Regions from separate parts of the Erwinia sp. 1181_3 genome, predicted to be linked through region 4. Evidence: predicted binding sites of a transcription regulator. Region 4 holds the regulator's gene; each other region holds the start of a gene.
The links. The regulator CRP, encoded in region 4, controls carbon source genes, mostly activating them, when cyclic AMP is high. The targets are predictions, from matches to a motif close to ATGTGANNNNNNTCACAT.
Positions count from the first base shown of each region.

Region 1 (3,175 bases), on a different contig from region 4:
CATCATCCAGCGCATTAGTCAGGCTGGTAATAACCTGAATGTGCTCGTTATTACGTGCTGCGATACCAATCACCAGACGCGCGATATCATCCGGCTCTTCGCCGAAGTGAACCCCTGCCGGGTACTGACAGAAGACCACGCCAGTTTTCAGCACACGGTCTTTTGCTTCCACGGTGCCGTGCGGCACGGCGATGGATTCACCGAGGTAAGTCGGTGTCAGCTTTTCACGTTCCAGCATTGCGGCAACGTATTCCGGCTCAACGTAGCCGCCTTTCACCAACTGCTCACCGGCAAAGCGAATGGCCTGCTCTTTATTGTCCGCATGGTTACCCAGGAACACATTGCTGGCGCTCAGTTTGAACAGGTGATCCTGGCCTTCGTCAAAGCTGTCGCTCAGCGTGGTGCTCACTTTCTCACGGTGACCCGCGCTGCGCCCGGCTTCCACCAGGCGTGCTGTCAGGTCGTTATACAGGCCGCTGTCGAGGAAGTTGGTCAGCGAGATGTGCTGGGCATGAGGCGCCTGGCGCATCGCTCGTTCGGTCAGATCGCGGTGAGTAATCACCAGGTCGACATCGCCCGGCAGACTGTTAATCGCGGTGTTGGTCACGGAGATGTTGGTCAGCCCTGCATCGTTCACTTTCTTACGCAGCACACCGGCACCCATGGCGCTGGAACCCATACCCGCATCGCATGCAACGATGATTTTACGGACGTGGCTCAGATCGCTATGCAGGCCATCAGCACCGCCAGCAGGGGCAGTTGACTGGCCTTTAGACTGGGCTTTCATTTCCTGTACGCGACGTGATGCGGCTTCGATGTCGTCATCTTCTTTCACTTTGCTGGTTTTCAGCAGAATGGCAGAAACCACGAAGGAGACAGCAAAGGCGGCAAAGATCGCGGCGATGTTCGCGAAGTAAGCCCCTTTTGGCGTCATTGCCAGCACCGCCAGGATGGAACCCGGTGAAGCCGGAGACACCAGGCCGCCGTTCAGCAGAGTCAGGGTGAATACACCGGTCATACCCCCGAGGATCACCGCCAGAATCAGGCGTGGGTTCATCAGCACATACGGGAAGTAGATTTCGTGGATACCACCGAGGAAGTGGATAATGGCAGCGCCACCGGCAGACTGCTTGGCATTACCACGGCCAAAGAACATATAGGCCATCAGTACGCCCATACCTGGGCCCGGGTTCGCTTCGATCAGGAAGAAGATCGACTTACCGGCTTCGCTGGCCTGCTGGATACCCAGTGGCGAGAAGATACCGTGGTTAATGGCGTTATTCAGGAACAGAATTTTTGCCGGTTCCACGAAGATCGAGGTCAGTGGCAGCAGGTTGTTCTGCACCATCAGATTCACGCCTGCGGCGAGAATATGGGACAGACCTTCTACCAGTGGACCAATTGCCAGGAATGCGAGGATAGCCAACAGCATGCCGATGATACCGGCAGAGAAGTTGTTCACCAGCATTTCAAAGCCGCTTTTGATTTTACCGTCAACCTGGCGGTCGAAGGTTTTAATCGCCCAGCCGCCCAGAGGACCTGCAATCATTGAACCGAGGAACATTGGCATGTCCGCACCCACAATCACGCCCATGGTGGTAATAGCACCTACCACACCGCCGCGATCGCCGCCGACCAGACGACCCCCTGTAAAGCCGATCAGCAGTGGCAACAGGTAGGTAATCATTGGGCCAACCAGTTTCGCCAGTGTTTCGTTTGGCAGCCATCCGGTAGGAATAAACAGTGCGGTGATAATACCCCAGGCGATAAACGCCCCGATGTTTGGCATTACCATGTTGCTCAGAAAGCGACCAAAGTTCTGAACCTTGATCTTGATATCTGATGAGGACATAAAAAACACCCCTTATTGGTACGCGCCGCCAAATAAGAGAGCGCGTTGAATTTTTGTTTTAGACCCGACAGTGGGAAGCCGTCAGTATCACTGTATGCAGGCGGACTCTATCACGCGAATATGACGCTGCGTAGCTGTCGGGATAAGTGTGATGTAGATCACTATGTTAGGTGGGGTGCATGGGTTGTTTTAGTGATAACGATCACATTTAAGGAGTGTATGAAAAGGACGGTGGCGAATATTTAAACAATAACAACCGCGTGATGTGATGTGTATCACAAATGTATGTTGTTTGTTTGTTTTTGATTTGTGATGTTGATCACAAATTATTTGAGGGCTGAATGCGTGCGATCACACTTCTTCTGCCCGTCGAAACATGAGATGAGTCTTATGTAAGAAAGTGACAGGTGAGAGGGGAAGGAACATCAGAGCTGACGATTGTCAGCTCTGATGCAGAATTTACTGGAAATTGCCCTTCAGCGCGGCTTGCGCCTGGGTCAACGCCTGGGCATTGGTGCTCAGATTGCTCATCAGCGTATTGTACTGCGTGGCCTGAGGCTGGGTCGGGAACTGGATCGCAGAACCGTTAAAACTGACGTTTGCGCCCTGCTGTTGCAGGAAGTCACCGGTCTGTACCGCATCCTGGCTCAGGGTTTGTAACGCGGGCAGCAGCGGTGCCAGTGTTGCAGCAGGTTGAGTGACCACTTTGTTAAACACATTGTCGTACACGGTTTTTAAATCTTCCGGCTGTTTCAGTGCCGCCTTGCTGCTGTCGGCCTGCATTTTCGCGGACTGAATCTGCTGGGTCAGTACCCCAAGAGAACCGCTCACCTGGCGCAGGGCATCACGGCGTGTCAGGTAATCCTGCGGAGTGTGGATGGCTGAAAGCTCATCAACCACCGGTTTCAGCCCGGAATCCACGGCACGATTTACCTGCTGAGAAAAACCATAAAGAATCGCGTAATCGCTGACGAAGGGACCAAATTTCTGCTTCTGATCTTCACTCAGGCTGGGCAGATGTTCGCCGCTGCGCATAACGGTGTTTTGCAGGAAATCGATAAACGCTTTACGTTGATCGGCTTCGTTATCGCCACAGCCAGTGAGTTGTAACACCATAAACAGCGCCATAACGGGCACCAGCAGACGCGTCAAGATGCGTGATGATCCTGTCATCATAAGAAATTAACTCCTGTTAACAAATACTTATCGGTTTTATTCAAACTACAAATGTTGGGTAAAGAATAGTCGAAATCACTTTTGATGGATAGCGATGTCTGTGTAACTTATTTTTGCGTGGCATTTGTGAGGCAGGTTGCAAAGCAA
Region 1 is NZ_VTDE01000013.1:105,743-108,917, forward strand. It holds gene FY046_RS21350 (PTS mannitol transporter subunit IICBA) at 1-1,852, opposite strand, end outside; gene FY046_RS21355 (DUF3053 domain-containing protein) at 2,312-3,028, opposite strand.
Region 1: the regulator CRP is predicted to act here: its motif matches at 2,116-2,133, upstream of FY046_RS21350 (PTS mannitol transporter subunit IICBA).

Region 2 (3,175 bases), on a different contig from region 4:
TTGGTCGCGCCATACGCCAGGCAGGCGTTGATCATCGGCACGCAGATAAACGGGATGAACAGCATCGGATTCATAATGATCGGTGCACCGAACAGGATAGGTTCATTGATATTGAAGAAGCTGGGCACCACGCCCATTTTGCCGATGGTACGCAGATGAGTCACGCGGCTGCGCAACAGCAGGAAAGCCAGAGGCAGTGTTGAACCCACACCGCCGATCAGCAGGTAGTGATCCCAGAAGCCCTGTAAATAGATATGCGGTAACGCCGCTCCGGCGGCCAGCGCAGCCTGGTTGGCCGACAGGTTCGCCATCCAGAACGGGTTCATAATCCCGGTCACAATCAGGGCACCGTGGATACCGGCGAACCAGAAAATCTGGCACAGCAGCACCGACAGCAGGATCGCAGGCAGTGAATCCGATGCCGACACCAGCGGCTCCAGCAGGTGCATAATCGCCTGCGGCATAATCATGCCGGTTTGCGCTTCAATAAACAGATTCAGCGGATGCAGCGTGCCCATCACCACCACCACCGGGATCAGGATTTCAAAGGAGCGCGCCACCCCGGTGGGTACTTCTTTTGGCAGGCGAATGGTAATGTTGTTCTGCTTCAGCCAGGCATAGACGCGCGTCGAGTAGATCGCGGTGATCAACGCGGTGAAAATACCCTGCCCGGAGAGATACTGCGTGGAGATATGACCATCCGCATAAGGGGCCGCCACCAGCAGAAATGCCATAAACGCCAGCAGACCGGACATCACCGGGTCAAGATTAAACTGCCGCCCAAGGCTGGCACCAATCCCGACAGAGATGAAGAAGGTCATCACCCCCATGCTCAGGTTAAACGGCAGCATCAGCTGTTCACGGTAGGTCAGTGAAAAATCCAGCCAGCCACGCGCAAAGCTGTTGGTGGTATCCGCCGAAAAGGGCGGGAAGATAAACACCAGCATAAACGAGCCGATGATCATAAACGGCAGCGCGGCAGTGAAGCCATCGCGGATGGCGATAACGTATTTTTGCTGACCCAGACGCCCCGCCAGCGGGGTGATGGATTGCTCGATAACGGCAATCATTGACTGATATAGCGAACTCATATGAACACCCTTTAGTTTGCTGCGTTAATCAACGACAGCGCGAAGTCCAGCACCTTGTCACCGCGCTGCATGCCGTAATCCATCGGATCGATGGGTTGAACCGGAATACCCTGCGTGGCAGCCTTTTCTGACAGTGTTTTCAGCATATATTTAACCTGTGGCCCCAGCAGCACCACCTGATAACGGGGAAACTGGGTATCGAACTCTGCGACGCCATACGCCTCAATGTCCACCTCCAGCCCTCTTTCATTGGCGGCCTCCACCATTTTTCTCACCAGCATACTGGTGGACATCCCGGCAGAGCAGCACAGCATAATCCTGACCATAATCCGTTATCCTCGAAATGTAATAGAACGTAAATGTGGAAACGATTGGACACCATACGGAAACCGTTTTCCATTTAAGGAAAACAAAAATGTGATACTCATCATAAACGCAGGTGTTAAAGGGTTTTTTCCTGGATTCCCATCACAAAAATGCGGTCGATATGGACAGTTTTGAGGTGATATGGAAAATCGGTTTCCATGAAAATGCAAAGCCGCTATACTGGCAGTGGCGATATTTTGCGCCATTCTTGCGGTATTTTTTGCAGGCTGTTACCGGGTGTCAGGGGAGAAAAATGTCAACAATCAACGATGTATCGCGTTTAGCTGGGGTGTCTAAAGCCACAGTATCACGGGTGTTGAGCGGATCGCGCGGAGTGAAAGAAGCCAGTCGCCTTGCGGTGCTGAAAGCAGCCGAAGAACTCAGCTACCGGCCAAATGTTATCGCGCAGTCACTACTGTCGCAGTCGACGGGCTGCATTGGCGTGATCTGCGCACAGGAGAATATTAACCAGACCACCGGTTATCTCTATGCACTGGAAAAACACCTCAGCCAGCATCAAAAGCATCTGCTGCTGCGTTTCGCCAACAGCAAAACGGGCGTGATGAATGCGCTGGATGAACTCTCCTGCGGCCTCTGTGATGATGTATTGATTATCGGCGCACGTTTCCCGCTGAATATTACGGATGACAACGTCATCCTGATTGACTGTGTCGCTGCCGACACGCCAAACAGCATCCAGTTTGACCATGCGTTTGCCGCAGAGACCGCCTGTAATTATCTGATCAGCCAGGGCCGCCGTCAGATTGCCCTGATCCATCCGGAGGCCAGCGGTCATACCGATCAGGTGCTGCTGGGCTATAAGCTGGCGCTGGAAAACAACTTTTTGCCGTTTAACCGCAATCTGGTGTTTATGGATTCCACCACCTCGTCCGTTGCGGTACAGGTGCTGCTGAATAACGCCACTACCGTTAATTTCAACGCCCTGCTGGTGGCTGACGAGCAGGAAGCACAGCGGGTGATCGGCCAGCTGCAGGCGTTTAATAAAACCGTACCGGGTGACATTATGATCTTCAGCCTTGCCGGTTCGCTGGATCTGCCGGGCATTCCGTCCATTCCTTCGATTGAATACTCCATGGATGCGATGGCAGCACGTATCGTCAGCTGGCTGACAGAGAAAACCCGCGACATGCTGGGTGCATGCGTGCTACGCGGGGATTTGATTATTCCTGATAGCCGCAAACGCTAAGAAATAAACAGCCTGTTTGCGAGAAAGAACGCTGATACCTTGCAATATAAATGTAAAAAAATGTAAAACTCCATTTACATAAAGTTAATTCCACTGACAAAAGTACCCTGTCTGCCAGCAAAACATCAGAAAACGCGTTATTTCATCAGAAATAACGCGCATCAATCTTATAATCAGCCCCCTTATTAACATTAAAAAAACTTTAAAATCAACACACTAAATCCCATCACTGCCCAATAAAAGTCATTTTTAATGAAACCGCTCTCACTGCCGATAAAATCCTGCAGGCACGTGTTTTACCTCCGGAAGCAGAATTATTTCAATAACACTAATTATGTTTAATAAAGGACTTAATATGATTATTTTAAAATTTAACGACTTTTCAATAGGTAAGAAACTTTTTTCAGGATTTATTCTTTTAATCTGCATTATTATCGGTATATCAGGTTACGGTATTTACGCGTTAAAAACGATAGAACATAACTCAATAAAAACAACGCTGACCAATGAT
Region 2 is NZ_VTDE01000002.1:190,065-193,239, forward strand. It holds gene FY046_RS05195 (PTS sugar transporter subunit IIC) at 1-1,091, opposite strand, end outside; gene FY046_RS05200 (PTS sugar transporter subunit IIB) at 1,103-1,417, opposite strand; gene FY046_RS05205 (LacI family DNA-binding transcriptional regulator) at 1,711-2,664, shown strand; gene FY046_RS05210 (methyl-accepting chemotaxis protein) at 3,020-3,175, shown strand, end outside.
Region 2: the regulator CRP is predicted to act here: its motif matches at 1,507-1,524, upstream of FY046_RS05200 (PTS sugar transporter subunit IIB).

Region 3 (3,175 bases), on a different contig from region 4:
TACGGTTCGCACCAGCAAAGGCTGGCCAAACATATTCTCAAGCTGCTTAATGCGCTGTGAGACCGCAGACTGGGTAATACAGAGCTTTTGCGCGGCACGTTCAAAGCCGCGCTCGCGAATCACTGCATCCAGCGCCTGAAGCGTTCGATAATCCGGGCGTTTCATTAATCGTTCTACTCTCTTTCAGGTGTGGTTGTGCACTATGCCATAGATTGGGGGTATAGCTTACGCCACTTTACGAATCAACCACTTTGTGGGGTGTGTTCCAATCCTGTGAATCAAACGCCGTGGAAGGCGGTGATTTTGCCCAGCCTTGCTTTATACTACGCGCACACAGTGGCTCACAGGTTTTAAACATACCATGACACAAGACGAACTGAAAAAAGCTGTCGGCTGGGCAGCTCTGGATTACGTCACTCCGGGCACTATCGTTGGCGTTGGCACCGGGTCGACTGCTGCCCATTTCATTGATGCACTGGCGTCGATTAAACATCAGATTGAAGGAGCGGTCTCCAGCTCAGAAGCTTCCACGGCCAAACTGAAAGGCTACGGCATCCATGTCTTCGATCTTAACGAGATCGATCAGCTGGCGGTCTATGTTGACGGTGCCGATGAGATTAACGGGCAGATGCAGATGATCAAGGGCGGCGGCGCAGCGCTGACGCGCGAGAAAATTATTGCAGCCGTTGCCGACCGCTTTATCTGTATTGCGGATGCATCCAAGCAGGTCGATGTGCTGGGGCGTTTCCCTCTGCCTGTAGAAGTTATCCCGATGGCGCGCTCGTACGTTGCTCGCGAACTGGTGAAGCTCGGTGGTCAGCCGGAGTACCGCCAGAACGTGGTGACCGACAATGGAAACATTATTCTTGATGTTCATAATCTCAAAATCATTGACCCCATTCGGCTGGAAGCAGCAATTAACGCGCTGCCAGGCGTAGTCACTGTGGGTCTGTTTGGTGCCCGTGGTGCCGATGTGGCGCTGATCGGTACAGCCAACGGCGTGCAAACTATTCAGAAATGATCTCTCTGGCACCCGCGGGTGCCGGTTATTTTTATGCGAAAAACATCTTTTCTTTTGCAGGCGAAATTTAGTGACTTATGTCACATAGTTGCTGCCTGAGGCGCGATCCTCCTGAAGGTTCACGTTGCACCATGATTTTCTGCCGCAATGTTCTGTGAGTCGGGGGCGCCATGCTGGAGGCCAGGCAATCGTTTGTATTGCCGCCAGCGTAGATTTTGTTATTTTGACAGAAGGCTATCTTATATCCCCGCGTTTTTCCCATTGCAGCCGACAGCGATTATGTTGGTCAACGAGAACAATGACAGGGATTAAGCCACATCTGAAGTCTGCTAAATAGGGTCGGGAAATGGCAAAAGTATCACTGGAGAAAGACAAAATTAAATTCCTGCTGGTGGAAGGCGTTCACCAGAGTGCAGTTGATAATCTGCGCTCTGCTGGCTACACCAACATTGAATTTCACAAGGGCGCATTGGATAGCGAAACACTGAAAGAATCCATCCGTGATGCGCACTTCATCGGGCTGCGTTCGCGCACCAACCTTACCGAAGAGATCTTTGCTGCGGCAGAAAAACTGGTTGCCGTTGGCTGTTTCTGCATCGGGACAAACCAGGTTGATCTGAATGCGGCAGCGAAGCGTGGTATTCCGGTGTTTAACGCACCTTTCTCCAATACCCGATCCGTAGCTGAACTGGTGATCGGTGAGCTGTTGCTGATGCTGCGCGGTGTTCCGGCGGCCAATGCGAAAGCACACCGTGGCGAGTGGCATAAACTGGCTGTGGGTTCCTATGAAGCACGCGGCAAAAAGCTGGGCATCATTGGTTACGGTCATATCGGTATGCAGCTGGGTGTGCTCGCCGAGAGCCTGGGTATGCATGTGTTCTTTTACGATATTGAGAGCAAACTGCCGCTGGGTAATGCCACGCAGGTACAGCATCTCTCTGACCTGCTGAATATGAGCGATGTTGTGAGCCTGCACGTGCCTGAAACGCAGTCCACCCAGAATATGATGGGCCCGGAAGAGTTGGCGCTGATGAAGCCCGGTGCACTGCTGATTAACGCCTCGCGCGGAACCGTGGTGGATATTCCTGCGCTGTGCCACGTGCTGGCCACTAAGCACCTGGCGGGCGCGGCGATTGACGTTTTCCCGGAAGAACCTGCGACCAACAGCGATCCGTTCAATTCACCGCTGTGTGAGTTCGACAACGTGATCCTGACACCCCATATCGGTGGGTCGACCCAGGAAGCTCAGGAGAACATCGGTATTGAAGTCGCGGGTAAACTGGCCAAGTACTCTGACAATGGCTCTACACTGTCGGCGGTTAACTTCCCGGAAGCCTCGCTGCCAATGCACGGTGCGAATGCCAGCCGTCTGATGCACATCCATGAGAACCGTCCAGGTGTACTGACGGCGATCAACCTGATCTTTGCTGACCAGGGTATCAACATCTCCGCTCAGTATCTGCAAACGACACCGCAGATGGGTTACGTGGTCATCGACGTTGATGCACCGCAAGATGTGGCTGATAGAGCACTGCAGCTGATGAAGGCAATTCCTGGTACCGTTCGCGCACGTCTGCTGTACTGATTGTCGTGTTGTTCATGCCTCAACCTTGAGGCATTGATTCAGCCTGATGGATAATGAATACCCGCAAGATTTCTCGCCGCAGGAAGGCGACAACTGAACAAATCCCCGGGAGCTTACTGAAGTAAGTGACCGGGGTTTGTGAGGGCAGGCAACACACCTGTGGTGTGAAAGATAAAGGGTATTACCATTGCCAGATTTTTGAAGGCGTAATCAACGCAGGTAAGGGAATATCCCATTGCTCTACCGGCAAGGTGTCCACCTGCTGACAATCATGCGCCAGCCCTATCGGCATAAAGCCGTGCTGCTGCCAGTTCTGTAGCGTCCTGTCGTAAAATCCGCCTCCCATCCCCAAACGTTGTCCTCCGGCATCAAACGCCACCAGTGGCACGATCAGCACATCCAGCTCGCTTAACGGCAACAGATTGCGGATATCCAGCGGCGGTTCAGGAATACGCAGGCGGTTTATCTTCAGTTCAGTCTTCTCATCGTAACGCAGAAACAGTAACTGACCCGTCGAGAAAGGATGAAGCACGGGCAGGTAAACCTGCTGCTTTCGCTGCCACAGTTTG
Region 3 is NZ_VTDE01000003.1:305,279-308,453, reverse strand. It holds gene FY046_RS09840 (LysR family transcriptional regulator ArgP) at 1-165, opposite strand, end outside; gene rpiA (ribose-5-phosphate isomerase RpiA) at 362-1,021, shown strand; gene serA (phosphoglycerate dehydrogenase) at 1,368-2,606, shown strand; gene FY046_RS09825 (5-formyltetrahydrofolate cyclo-ligase) at 2,788-3,175, opposite strand, start outside.
Region 3: the regulator CRP is predicted to act here: its motif matches at 1,090-1,107, upstream of serA (phosphoglycerate dehydrogenase).

Region 4 (3,175 bases):
AATGGGCCAAACTTTGCCAGTTCAGCGGCAACATAGTCTGCGGTGCCATGCTCGTGGAAAGAGAGTTCGGCATTCGCGTGAATATGCCGCCGCCATTGCAGCACCTTTGGTGTGACATCCTGAATCAGCGTCTCGATAGTCATCATGACTCCTGGTTGATTAAATCTGACAACGGCAGACCAGGCAGCAACAGAGAATCATGGGCAAACGCCGGACATTCAGCTGTTGTTTCGCCAGCCTGCAGCAAATTAAGAAAGGAATGTAGAACGAGGGAAATATACCGCTGATGTTATTCGCCTGCCGTGGCGTGAAATGCGGGTAGAGAGAGGAATAGCAGGATGTGTACGCTACGTTCTGTCAGCTGTGGGTAACGACAACGAACATCGTTACCCATAAGAAACCAGCTTCAGGTCAGATCTGTCACTTCATAGCTGTGCGTCATTTTCACCGCGCTCCCCAGCATAATCGCCACCGAGCAGTATTTCTCCGCAGAGAGGTCGACCGCACGTGAAACGGCTTTATCCGTTAACGCCTTGCCGCTGACAATAAAGTGCAGGTTAATATGGGTGAAAATACGCGGTGCCTCTTCACGACGTTCCGAGGTCAATTTAACTTCACAGTCGGCGACATCGTGACGGCCTTTCTGCAGAATAGACACCACATCAATCGCACTGCATCCCCCGGCAGCCATCAGCACCATCTCCATCGGGCTGGGTGCTTTATCCCCCGCGTTGCCATCCATCAAAATCTGATGGCCGGATGAGGATTCTCCCAAAAACGTCATCCCTTCAACCCACTTAACTCGTGCTTGCATCACAAAATCCTCTCATTGATTCAGTTACCGCAGAGTACGCTGCACTCACAAAAACGGCAACGTTGCCTTTTTCGAACTATGCTGAAGCGAGACAACAGAAGACAGTCTTGTAAAGCTGTGCTACAAACGAAGCTGCAATATTTTACTGGCATAACAATGCACGGTAAAAACGGGACGACAGCACGAGCCATGCTCTTAACAGAGGCCCGTATAATTTCCCTATGGGAACGCTTGAATATTTCAACGCCTGGCAGGGATACATCCCCTGATACCCAAAAATATTTCGCGCTTCAGGCCAGCGGCAACGCATCTGCAGCACGCCGAATACAGGGTATATTTAGGCACGATTACAACAGAGGATAACAGCGAATGGTTCTCGGCAAACCGCAAACAGACCCTACACTCGAATGGTTCCTGTCACATTGCCATATTCACAAATATCCATCCAAAAGCACTCTGATTCATCAGGGTGAGAAGGCGGAAACCCTCTATTACATCGTTAAAGGATCAGTAGCGGTGTTAATCAAGGATGAAGAAGGCAAAGAGATGATCCTCTCCTACCTCAATCAGGGCGACTTCATTGGCGAGCTGGGCCTCTTTGAAGAAGGTCAGGAGCGCAGTGCATGGGTACGTGCGAAAACAGCCTGTGAAGTGGCTGAAATTTCCTACAAAAAATTCCGTCAGTTGATTCAGGTGAATCCTGACATCCTGATGCGCCTGTCTTCACAGATGGCGCGTCGCCTGCAAGTCACATCAGAGAAAGTGGGTAATTTAGCTTTCCTTGATGTGACCGGACGCATTGCCCAAACGTTGTTGAATCTGGCGAAACAACCGGATGCCATGACGCACCCGGATGGGATGCAGATCAAAATCACCCGTCAGGAGATCGGCCAGATCGTCGGCTGCTCCCGCGAAACGGTGGGTCGTATTCTGAAAATGCTGGAAGATCAAAACCTGATCTCAGCACATGGTAAAACCATTGTTGTTTACGGAACACGTTAACCGGCTCTGAACCCACGGCGCGACGCCCAGTCGCGCCGTTTTTATTTGGTGTGGCTCATGTGGCGGAGAATTATCTATCACCCCGAAGTTAACTACGCACTCAGGCAAACACTGGTGCTGTGTTTACCCGTGGCGATCGGCTGGATGCTCGGCAACCTGCAAAACGGCCTGCTGTTCTCATTAGTCCCCGCCTGTTGTAACAATGCCGGTCTTGATACTCCACACAAACGCTTCTTCAAACGTCTGATCGTAGGCGGTTGCCTGTTTGCTTTCAGTAGCTTTTTGATTCAGTACGCCGGGGCAGAAGAGGTGCCACTGCCCGTGATCCTGCTGGTCATGGCACTGCTGCTTGGCGTCACCGGTGAAATCAGTCCGCTGCACGGTCGTCTGCTACCGGCATCGCTGATTGCCGCCATTTTCACCCTCAGTCTGGCCGGACGCATGCCCATGTGGCAGCCGCCGCTATTGTTCATTCTCGGTACCGTCTGGTATGGCGCGTTTAACTGGTTCTGGTTCTGGCTGTGGAAAGAGCAGCCGATGCGCGAAACCCTCAGTCTGCTCTATCATGAACTGGCTGATTACTGCGAAGCGAAATACAGTCTGCTAACCCAGTTGACCGATCCCCAAACCGCCCTGCCTCCCCTGTTGGTCCGCCAACAGAAAGCCGTCGATCTGATTAACACCTGTTACCAGCAAATGCATATGCTGGCCGCCAATCGCGACCATTATCAGCGACTGACGCGCGCATTTCAGGTCGCCCTCGATCTACAGGAACATATCGCCGTCAGCCTGCATCAGCCCGAGGAAGTACAGAAGCTGGTAGAGCAGAGCCACGCCGAGGCGGTGATCCGCTGGAATGCGCAGACCATTGCCACACGCCTGCGGGTACTGGCTGACGATATCCTCTATCACCGCTTCCCTGAACGTTTCACGATGGAAAAACCGCTTCAGGCACTGGAAAAAATATCCCGTCAGCACCCCGATAATCCGGTTGGCAACTTTTGCTATTATCACTTCAGCCGTATCGCCCGCGTGCTACGCACCCAGCACCCGTTGTACCGTCGCGACCTGATGGCGGACCGCCAGCGCCGCCTGCCGCTGTTTCCTGCGTTGAAGAGTTATCTGTCGCTGAAATCCTCTGCCCTGCGCACCGCCGCACGCTATGCAGTCATGCTGACCTTCGCCAGTTCACTGGCCCTGTTCTTCAATCTGCCGAAGCCTTACTGGATACTGATGACGGTGATGTTTGTCAGCCTCAACGGTTACAGCGCTACTCGGGTACGTATCCAGCACAGGGCGCTGGGAACGCTGGCCGGGTTGGCCATTGCCGCTGCCACGCTCGGTTTACATGCCCCGGAA
Region 4 is NZ_VTDE01000005.1:23,922-27,096, forward strand. It holds gene FY046_RS14630 (amidohydrolase) at 1-146, opposite strand, end outside; gene FY046_RS14635 (OsmC family protein) at 407-814, opposite strand; gene crp (cAMP-activated global transcriptional regulator CRP) at 1,184-1,816, shown strand; gene FY046_RS14645 (YccS/YhfK family putative transporter) at 1,874-3,175, shown strand, end outside.